DNA from 2 places in the Pseudomonas sp. rhizo66 genome. Region 2 is predicted to be linked to the other one. Evidence: predicted binding sites of a transcription regulator. Region 2 holds the regulator's gene; the other holds the start of a gene.
What was found. The regulator sigma-54, encoded in region 2, starts transcription at its own class of promoters, with help from an activator protein. The targets are predictions, from matches to a motif close to ANTGGCATNNANNTTGCTNT.
Positions count from the first base shown of each region.

Region 1: the regulator sigma-54 is predicted to act here: its motif matches at 1,158-1,177, upstream of QZR14_RS21985 (flagellar basal body rod protein FlgF).

Region 1 is NZ_JAUJWZ010000019.1:107,419-110,829, reverse strand. Features, by position in the region: gene QZR14_RS21990 (sigma-54-dependent transcriptional regulator) at 1-959, shown strand, start outside; gene QZR14_RS21985 (flagellar basal body rod protein FlgF) at 1,232-1,972, shown strand; gene flgG (flagellar basal-body rod protein FlgG) at 2,018-2,803, shown strand; gene flgH (flagellar basal body L-ring protein FlgH) at 2,856-3,411, shown strand, end outside.
Region 2 is NZ_JAUJWZ010000006.1:206,089-209,499, forward strand. Features, by position in the region: gene rapZ (RNase adapter RapZ) at 1-276, opposite strand, end outside; gene ptsN (PTS IIA-like nitrogen regulatory protein PtsN) at 279-743, opposite strand; gene hpf (ribosome hibernation-promoting factor, HPF/YfiA family) at 755-1,063, opposite strand; gene QZR14_RS09755 (RNA polymerase factor sigma-54) at 1,137-2,630, opposite strand; gene lptB (LPS export ABC transporter ATP-binding protein) at 2,818-3,411, opposite strand, start outside.

The DNA of each region.
Region 1 (3,411 bases), on a different contig from region 2:
GTGGCTTCGACAGTATCTTCCAGAGTTCGAAAGTGATGGCTGCCGTGGTGCGTGAAGCACGGCGCATGGCGCCACTCGACGCGCCGCTATTGATTGAAGGCGAAACCGGCACCGGCAAGGAATTGCTCGCGCGTGCCTGCCACCTCGCCAGCCCGCGCGGGCAGTCGCCGCTGATGGCGCTCAACTGCGCAGGGCTGCCGGAATCGATGGCCGAGACCGAGCTGTTCGGCTATGGCCCCGGCGCCTTCGAAGGCGCGCGGGCCGAAGGCAAGCTTGGACTGCTGGAATTGACCGCGGGCGGCACGCTGTTTCTCGATGGCGTCGGGGAAATGAGCCCGCGCCTGCAGGTGAAGCTGCTGCGCTTTCTGCAGGACGGCTGCTTCCGTCGCGTGGGCAGTGATGAAGAGGTTTATCTGGATGTGCGGGTCATCTGCGCGACGCAAGTGGACTTGTCCGAGTTGTGCGCGCGCGGCGAGTTTCGGCAGGACTTGTATCACCGCTTGAACGTGCTCTCCCTGCATATCCCGCCGCTGCGCGAATGCCTCGACGGGTTGACGCCGCTGGTCGAGCATTTCCTCGATCAGGCCAGTCGGCAGATCGGTTGTTCGCTGCCGAAACTGGCGCCGGCGGCGATGGATCGACTCAGTCATTACCATTGGCCGGGCAACGTGCGACAGCTGGAGAACGTGCTGTTCCAGGCGGTTTCACTGTGCGATGGCGGTACGGTGAAAGCTGAACATATTCGTCTGCCGGATTATGGCGTGCGTCAGCCGCTTGGCGATTTCTCGCTGGAAGGCGGGTTGGACGAAATTGTCGGGCGCTTCGAGAAAGCGGTGCTGGAGCGGCTGTATTCCGAGCACCCGAGCAGTCGACAGTTGGGCAAGCGGCTCGGTGTTTCGCACACCACCATTGCCAACAAGCTGCGTGAGTATGAAGTCGGCAAAGATCCCGAAGCTTAAGATCAAAAGATCGCAGCCTTCGGCAGCTCCTACAGGAATACGCATTTCAAATGTAGGAGATGCGGCACGCTGCGATCTTTTGATCTTTTGCCGCCAAGCGGCATAACACCGCCGGTTTTTCGACTTCGATACATTTCAAATTTCCTCTCGCCATCCCTCAAGTCCTTTGTTTACCGGGCCTCTGTGCGCCAGAAAAAAGTTGGTCTGCAAATTGCTTATGGCTCAGCAGTAAAGCGGTGGGCGGCAAACGTCCGGCATGCAGAGGAAAGAGTGTGGACAAGTACCTTTATGTGGCAATGACCGGCGCCAGCCAGAACGCACTGGCGCAGAAGGCGCATGCCAACAACCTGGCGAACATCTCCACCAACGGTTTTCAGCGCGACCTGGAACAGGCGCGTTCGATGCCGGTGTTCGGTGACAGCTTTCCGGCGCGTGCCTTTGCCATGAGCGAACGCCCTGCCACGGATTTCACCCCGGGCTCGCTGGTGCAGACCGGTCGTGACCTCGATGTCGCCGTCACCGGCAATGGCTGGATCGCCGTGCAGAACCCCAACGGCGGCGAAAGCTACGTGCGCACAGGCAGCCTCAACGTTGACGCCCTCGGCGTGCTGCGCGCCGGCAACGGCATGCCGGTGATGGGCAATGGCGGGCCAATCGCCGTGCCGCCCGAGCAGCAGATCGAAGTCGGTGAAGACGGCACCATCAGTATTCGTGCGATGGGCGAAGGCCCGCGCGTCATGGCGGAAGTCGACCGGATCAAACTGGTCAATCCGGACATCAAGAACATGAACAAGGGCCTCGACGGTTCGATTTACACCAAGGACGGCCAACCGGCGCCGGCCGATGCCAACGTCAAACTGGTGTCGGGTTTCCTGGAGTCGAGCAACGTCAACGCCGTTGAAGAGATGACCTCGGTGCTGGCCCTGGCCAAGCAGTTCGAGTTGCACGTCAAGATGATGAACACCGCCAAAGACGACGACCAGGCCATGGCTCGGGTCTTGCAGATCAGCTAATTATCAGAACGTCGCGCCGAAAAACAGGCGCACGAGGAGAATCGAATGCTTCCGGCTCTATGGGTTGCCAAAACCGGTCTGTCCGCCCAGGACACCAACCTGACCACCATTTCCAACAACCTGGCGAACGTGTCGACCACGGGTTTCAAACGTGATCGTGCCGAGTTCCAGGACCTGCTCTATCAGATCAAGCGTCAGCCAGGCGCTCAGTCGACCCAGGACAGCGAACTGCCGTCGGGTCTGCAACTGGGTACCGGTGTGCGCATTGTCGGCACCCAGAAGAACTTCACCGCCGGCAGCCTGCAAACCACCGAGCAGCCGCTGGACATGGCCATCGACGGTCGCGGTTTCTTCCAGATCCTGCAGCCGGACGGCACCACGTCCTACACCCGTGACGGTACCTTCCACCTCGATTCCAACGGCCAGATCGTCAACGCCAGCGGTTTCGCTCTGGAACCTGCCATCGTTATCCCGAACGACGCCCAGACCTTCACCGTCGGCCGTGACGGTACTGTGTCGGTGACCATCGCTGGCAACCCGGCAGCGCAAGTGATCGGCAACCTGCAAACCGCCGACTTCATCAACCCGGCCGGTCTGCAAGCGGTGGGTAACAACCTGTTCCTGGAAACTGCCGCTTCCGGCGCGCCGCAAGTCGGCACCCCGGGTCTGGCCGGTTTCGGTACCACCCTGCAGAACACTCTGGAAACCTCCAACGTCAGCACTGTTGAAGAGATGGTCAACATGATCACCACTCAGCGCGCTTACGAGATGAACTCCAAGGTGATCTCCACCGCTGACCAGATGCTCTCGTTCGTAACGCAGAATCTGTAATCAAGTCTATGAGGCGGCCATGAGGTCGCCTGCAACACCGTGAGGTAGGGTCATGAATCGCTTTGTATCTGTTCTGGCATTGAGTGGGGTCGTCTCGCTCGCGGGCTGCGTCGCTCCGACGCCCAAGCCCAATGACCCTTATTACGCCCCGGTGTTGCCGCGCACGCCGCTGCCGGCTGCCGCCAATAACGGCTCGATCTATCAGGCCGGCTTCGAGCAGAACCTGTACAGCGACCGCAAGGCTTTCCGCGTTGGTGACATCATCACCATCACCCTCAACGAGCGCACACAGGCGAGCAAGAATGCCAACTCGCAGATGGACAAGAACAGCGATAACAAGGTCGGTCTGACCTCGTTGTTCGGCTCCAGCCTGACCACCAACAACCCGATCGGGGGCAACGACCTGAGTCTGAACGCCGGTTACAGTGCTGACCGTTCGACCAAGGGCGACGCCAAGTCGGGGCAGAGCAACAGCCTGACCGGTTCGATCACCGTGACCGTCGCTGACGTGCTGCCCAACGGCATCATCGCCGTGCGTGGCGAGAAGTGGCTGACGCTGAACACCGGTGACGAGCTGGTGCGCATTGCTGGTCTGGTGCGTGCCGATG
Region 2 (3,411 bases):
GGCATCCAGATACAGGACGTCGCACTGGATGTGCTTGCTTCGGACATCTTCAAGCAGTTCGGGGAAACGAGAAAGGTGGCTCGGCAGGTTGCGTGCATCAATCGATACGGCTACCAGCGGTTGCGCCAGTTCGGTGTGAATCAGCGCGCGTTCGGCCAGTTCCGGCAGCAGGCCTGCGGGCAGGTTGTCGATGCAGTAATAGCCGTTGTCCTCAAGAACATCCAGAGCTGTGCTTTTACCCGAGCCGGAGCGGCCACTGACGATGATCAAACGCATGATTAATGCCCGTTCTGCTCGCTCAGGACGACCTGATACAAGGCTTCGCTACTCGGTGCGCTGCGCAGTTTTTCGCGCACTTCCTTGCGATCAAGCATGCTGGCGATCTGACGCAGCAACTCCAGATGCGCATCGGTGGCAGCCTCCGGGACCAGCAGGACGAACAGGAGGTCAACCGGTGCGCCGTCAATGGCGTCGAAATCAATTGGAGCGTCAAGGTGCATCAGCGCACTGATCGGTGCTGTGCAACCCTTGAGGCGGCAATGGGGGATGGCGATGCCGTTACCAAAACCGGTAGAACCGAGTTTTTCACGGGCAATCAACGCCTCGAAGACATCTTGCATCTCCAGATCCGGCACTTCTCGGGCGATCAGGTTGGCAATTTGTTCGAGGGCTTTCTTTTTGCTGCCGCCCGGCACGTTCACGAGGGAACGGCCGGGGGTCAGGATACTTTCAAGTCGGATCATGGGGTGGGGGGTTATCGACCGGTCGCGCCCTGGAGCAGGCTCTGGGTCTTTTCCTTATGCTTTTTGAGTTGTTTATCCAGCTTGTCGGTCAAGGCGTCGATCGCCGCGTACATATCGGTATGTTCCGCGTTGGCGACCACTTCGCTGCCGGGTATATGCAAGGTGGCTTCGATTTTCTGCTTCAGCTTTTCGACGCACATCGTGACCTGCACGTTGGTGATCTTGTCGAAATGGCGCTCCAGTCGTTGGAGTTTTTCCTCGATATAGGCGCGCAGAGGTTGGGTCACTTCCAGTTGGTGTCCACTGATGTTGACTTGCATACAGCTTCTCCTTCGTTGCCAGTGCATAAAGCGGCAGGCTGGATAGCCTGCCACTGGAACGCTGTAACGTGGCTTACATCAACCGCTTGCGTTCGCTCGAAGGCGCGATCCCGAGGGATTCGCGGTACTTGGCGACGGTGCGGCGAGCCACCTGAATGCCTTGTGCCTCCAGTAAACCAGCGATCTTGCTGTCACTCAACGGCTTTTTCTGATTTTCCGCGGCAACCAGTTTTTTGATGATCGCGCGGATCGCCGTGGACGAGCATTCGCCGCCTTCGGAGGTACTGACGTGGCTGGAGAAAAAGTATTTCAGTTCATAAATACCGCGCGGGGTATGCATGAATTTCTGCGTAGTCACCCGGGAAATCGTCGATTCGTGCATGCCGACCGCTTCAGCGATGTCGTGCAGGACCAACGGTTTCATGGCTTCGTCGCCGTATTCCAGAAAACCGCGCTGATGCTCGACGATCTGGGTGGCTACTTTCATCAGGGTTTCGTTGCGGCTTTGCAGGCTCTTGATGAACCAGCGGGCTTCCTGCAACTGATTGCGCATGAAGGTGTTGTCGGCGCTGGTGTCGGCACGGCGGACGAAACCGGCGTACTGGGCGTTGACGCGCAGACGCGGCACCGATTCCTGATTGAGTTCGACCAGCCAGCGCTCGTTGTCCTTGCGCACGATAACGTCGGGGACAACGTATTCGGCTTCGGTGGACTCGATTTGCGAGCCCGGGCGCGGATTGAGGCTTTGTACCAGTTCGATGACCTGGCGCAGCTCGTCTTCCTTGAGCTTCATCCGGCGCATCAACTGGCTGTAGTCGCGGCTGCCGAGCAGGTCGATGTAATCGCTGACCAAACGTTTCGCTTCAGCCAGCCAAGGCGTCTTGGCGGGTAACTGACGCAATTGCAGCAACAGGCATTCACTAAGGTTGCGCGCACCAATGCCGGCCGGTTCGAACTGCTGGATACGGTGCAGAACGGCTTCGATTTCGTCGAGTTCGATGTCCAGTTCCGGATCGAACGCCTCGAGAATCTCTTCGAGGGTTTCATCCAGATAGCCCTGATTGTTGATGCAATCGATCAGGGTGACGGCGATCAGGCGATCGGTGTCGGACATCGGTGCGAGGTTCAGTTGCCACAGCAGGTGGCTTTGCAGGCTCTCGCCGGCCGAGGTGCGGGTGGTGAAGTCCCACTCGTCGTCATCGCTGCTCGGCAGGCTGCTGGCGCTGGTCTGGTAGACGTCTTCCCACGCGGTATCGACTGGCAGTTCGTTGGGGATACGTTCGCTCCAGTCACCTTCCTCGAGGTTGTCCACCGTCGGCGCGGTTTCCTGATACGAGGGTTCCTGGATCTCGGTGTTGGGCTTCTGTTCGGCGTTGTCGGCCATTGGGTCGGAATTGTCGAAGTCGTCGCCTTCTTCCTGGCGTTCGAGCATCGGATTGGATTCCAGCGCCTCCTGGATTTCCTGTTGCAGATCCAGGGTCGACAATTGGAGCAGGCGGATGGCCTGTTGCAGCTGCGGTGTCATCGTCAGCTGCTGGCCCATTCTCAAGACTAGCGATGGTTTCATGGCAGGGGCTTAACACCTTATTCGCCGGCGCTATGCGCCATCCACTACAGGGCGCCGAAGCGCCAAACTTAAGCAAATTATATGCCTGAAACTGAAGTGTTTGCCTAGAGCGCTGTAACAATTAAAGCGTATTAAATCCTGCTTGAATCGATACAGCGCCCCGGCGGCGCACCGGGCACTGTTGCGCTTACAGGCGGAACTCGTGGCCCAGATACACTTCCTTGACCAGATCGTTGGCCAGGATGGTTTCTGCGTCGCCTTCAGCGATCAGTTGACCATCGTTGACGATGTAAGCGGTTTCGCAGATATCCAGCGTCTCACGGACGTTGTGGTCGGTGATCAACACACCGATACCCTTGGCCTTGAGGTGGTGGATGATCTGCTTGATGTCGCCGACCGAGATCGGGTCGACACCGGCGAACGGTTCGTCGAGCAGGATGAATTTCGGTGCAGTTGCCAGCGCGCGAGCGATTTCCACGCGGCGGCGTTCACCACCGGACAGGCTCATGCCAAGGTTGTCGCGAATGTGGCTGATGTGGAATTCCTGCAGCAGGCTTTCCAGCTCCTTGCGACGGCCGGCCTTGTCGAGCTCCTGACGGGTCTCGAGGATGGCCATGATGTTGTCGGCCACCGACAGTTTGCGGAAGATCGACGCTTCTTGCGGCAAATAGCCGATGCCAGCCTTTGCACGACCGTGCATCGGCTGATGGCTGACGTCCAGATCATCGATCAGTACGCGGCCCTGATCGGCCTGTACCAGGCCGACGATCATGTAGAAGCA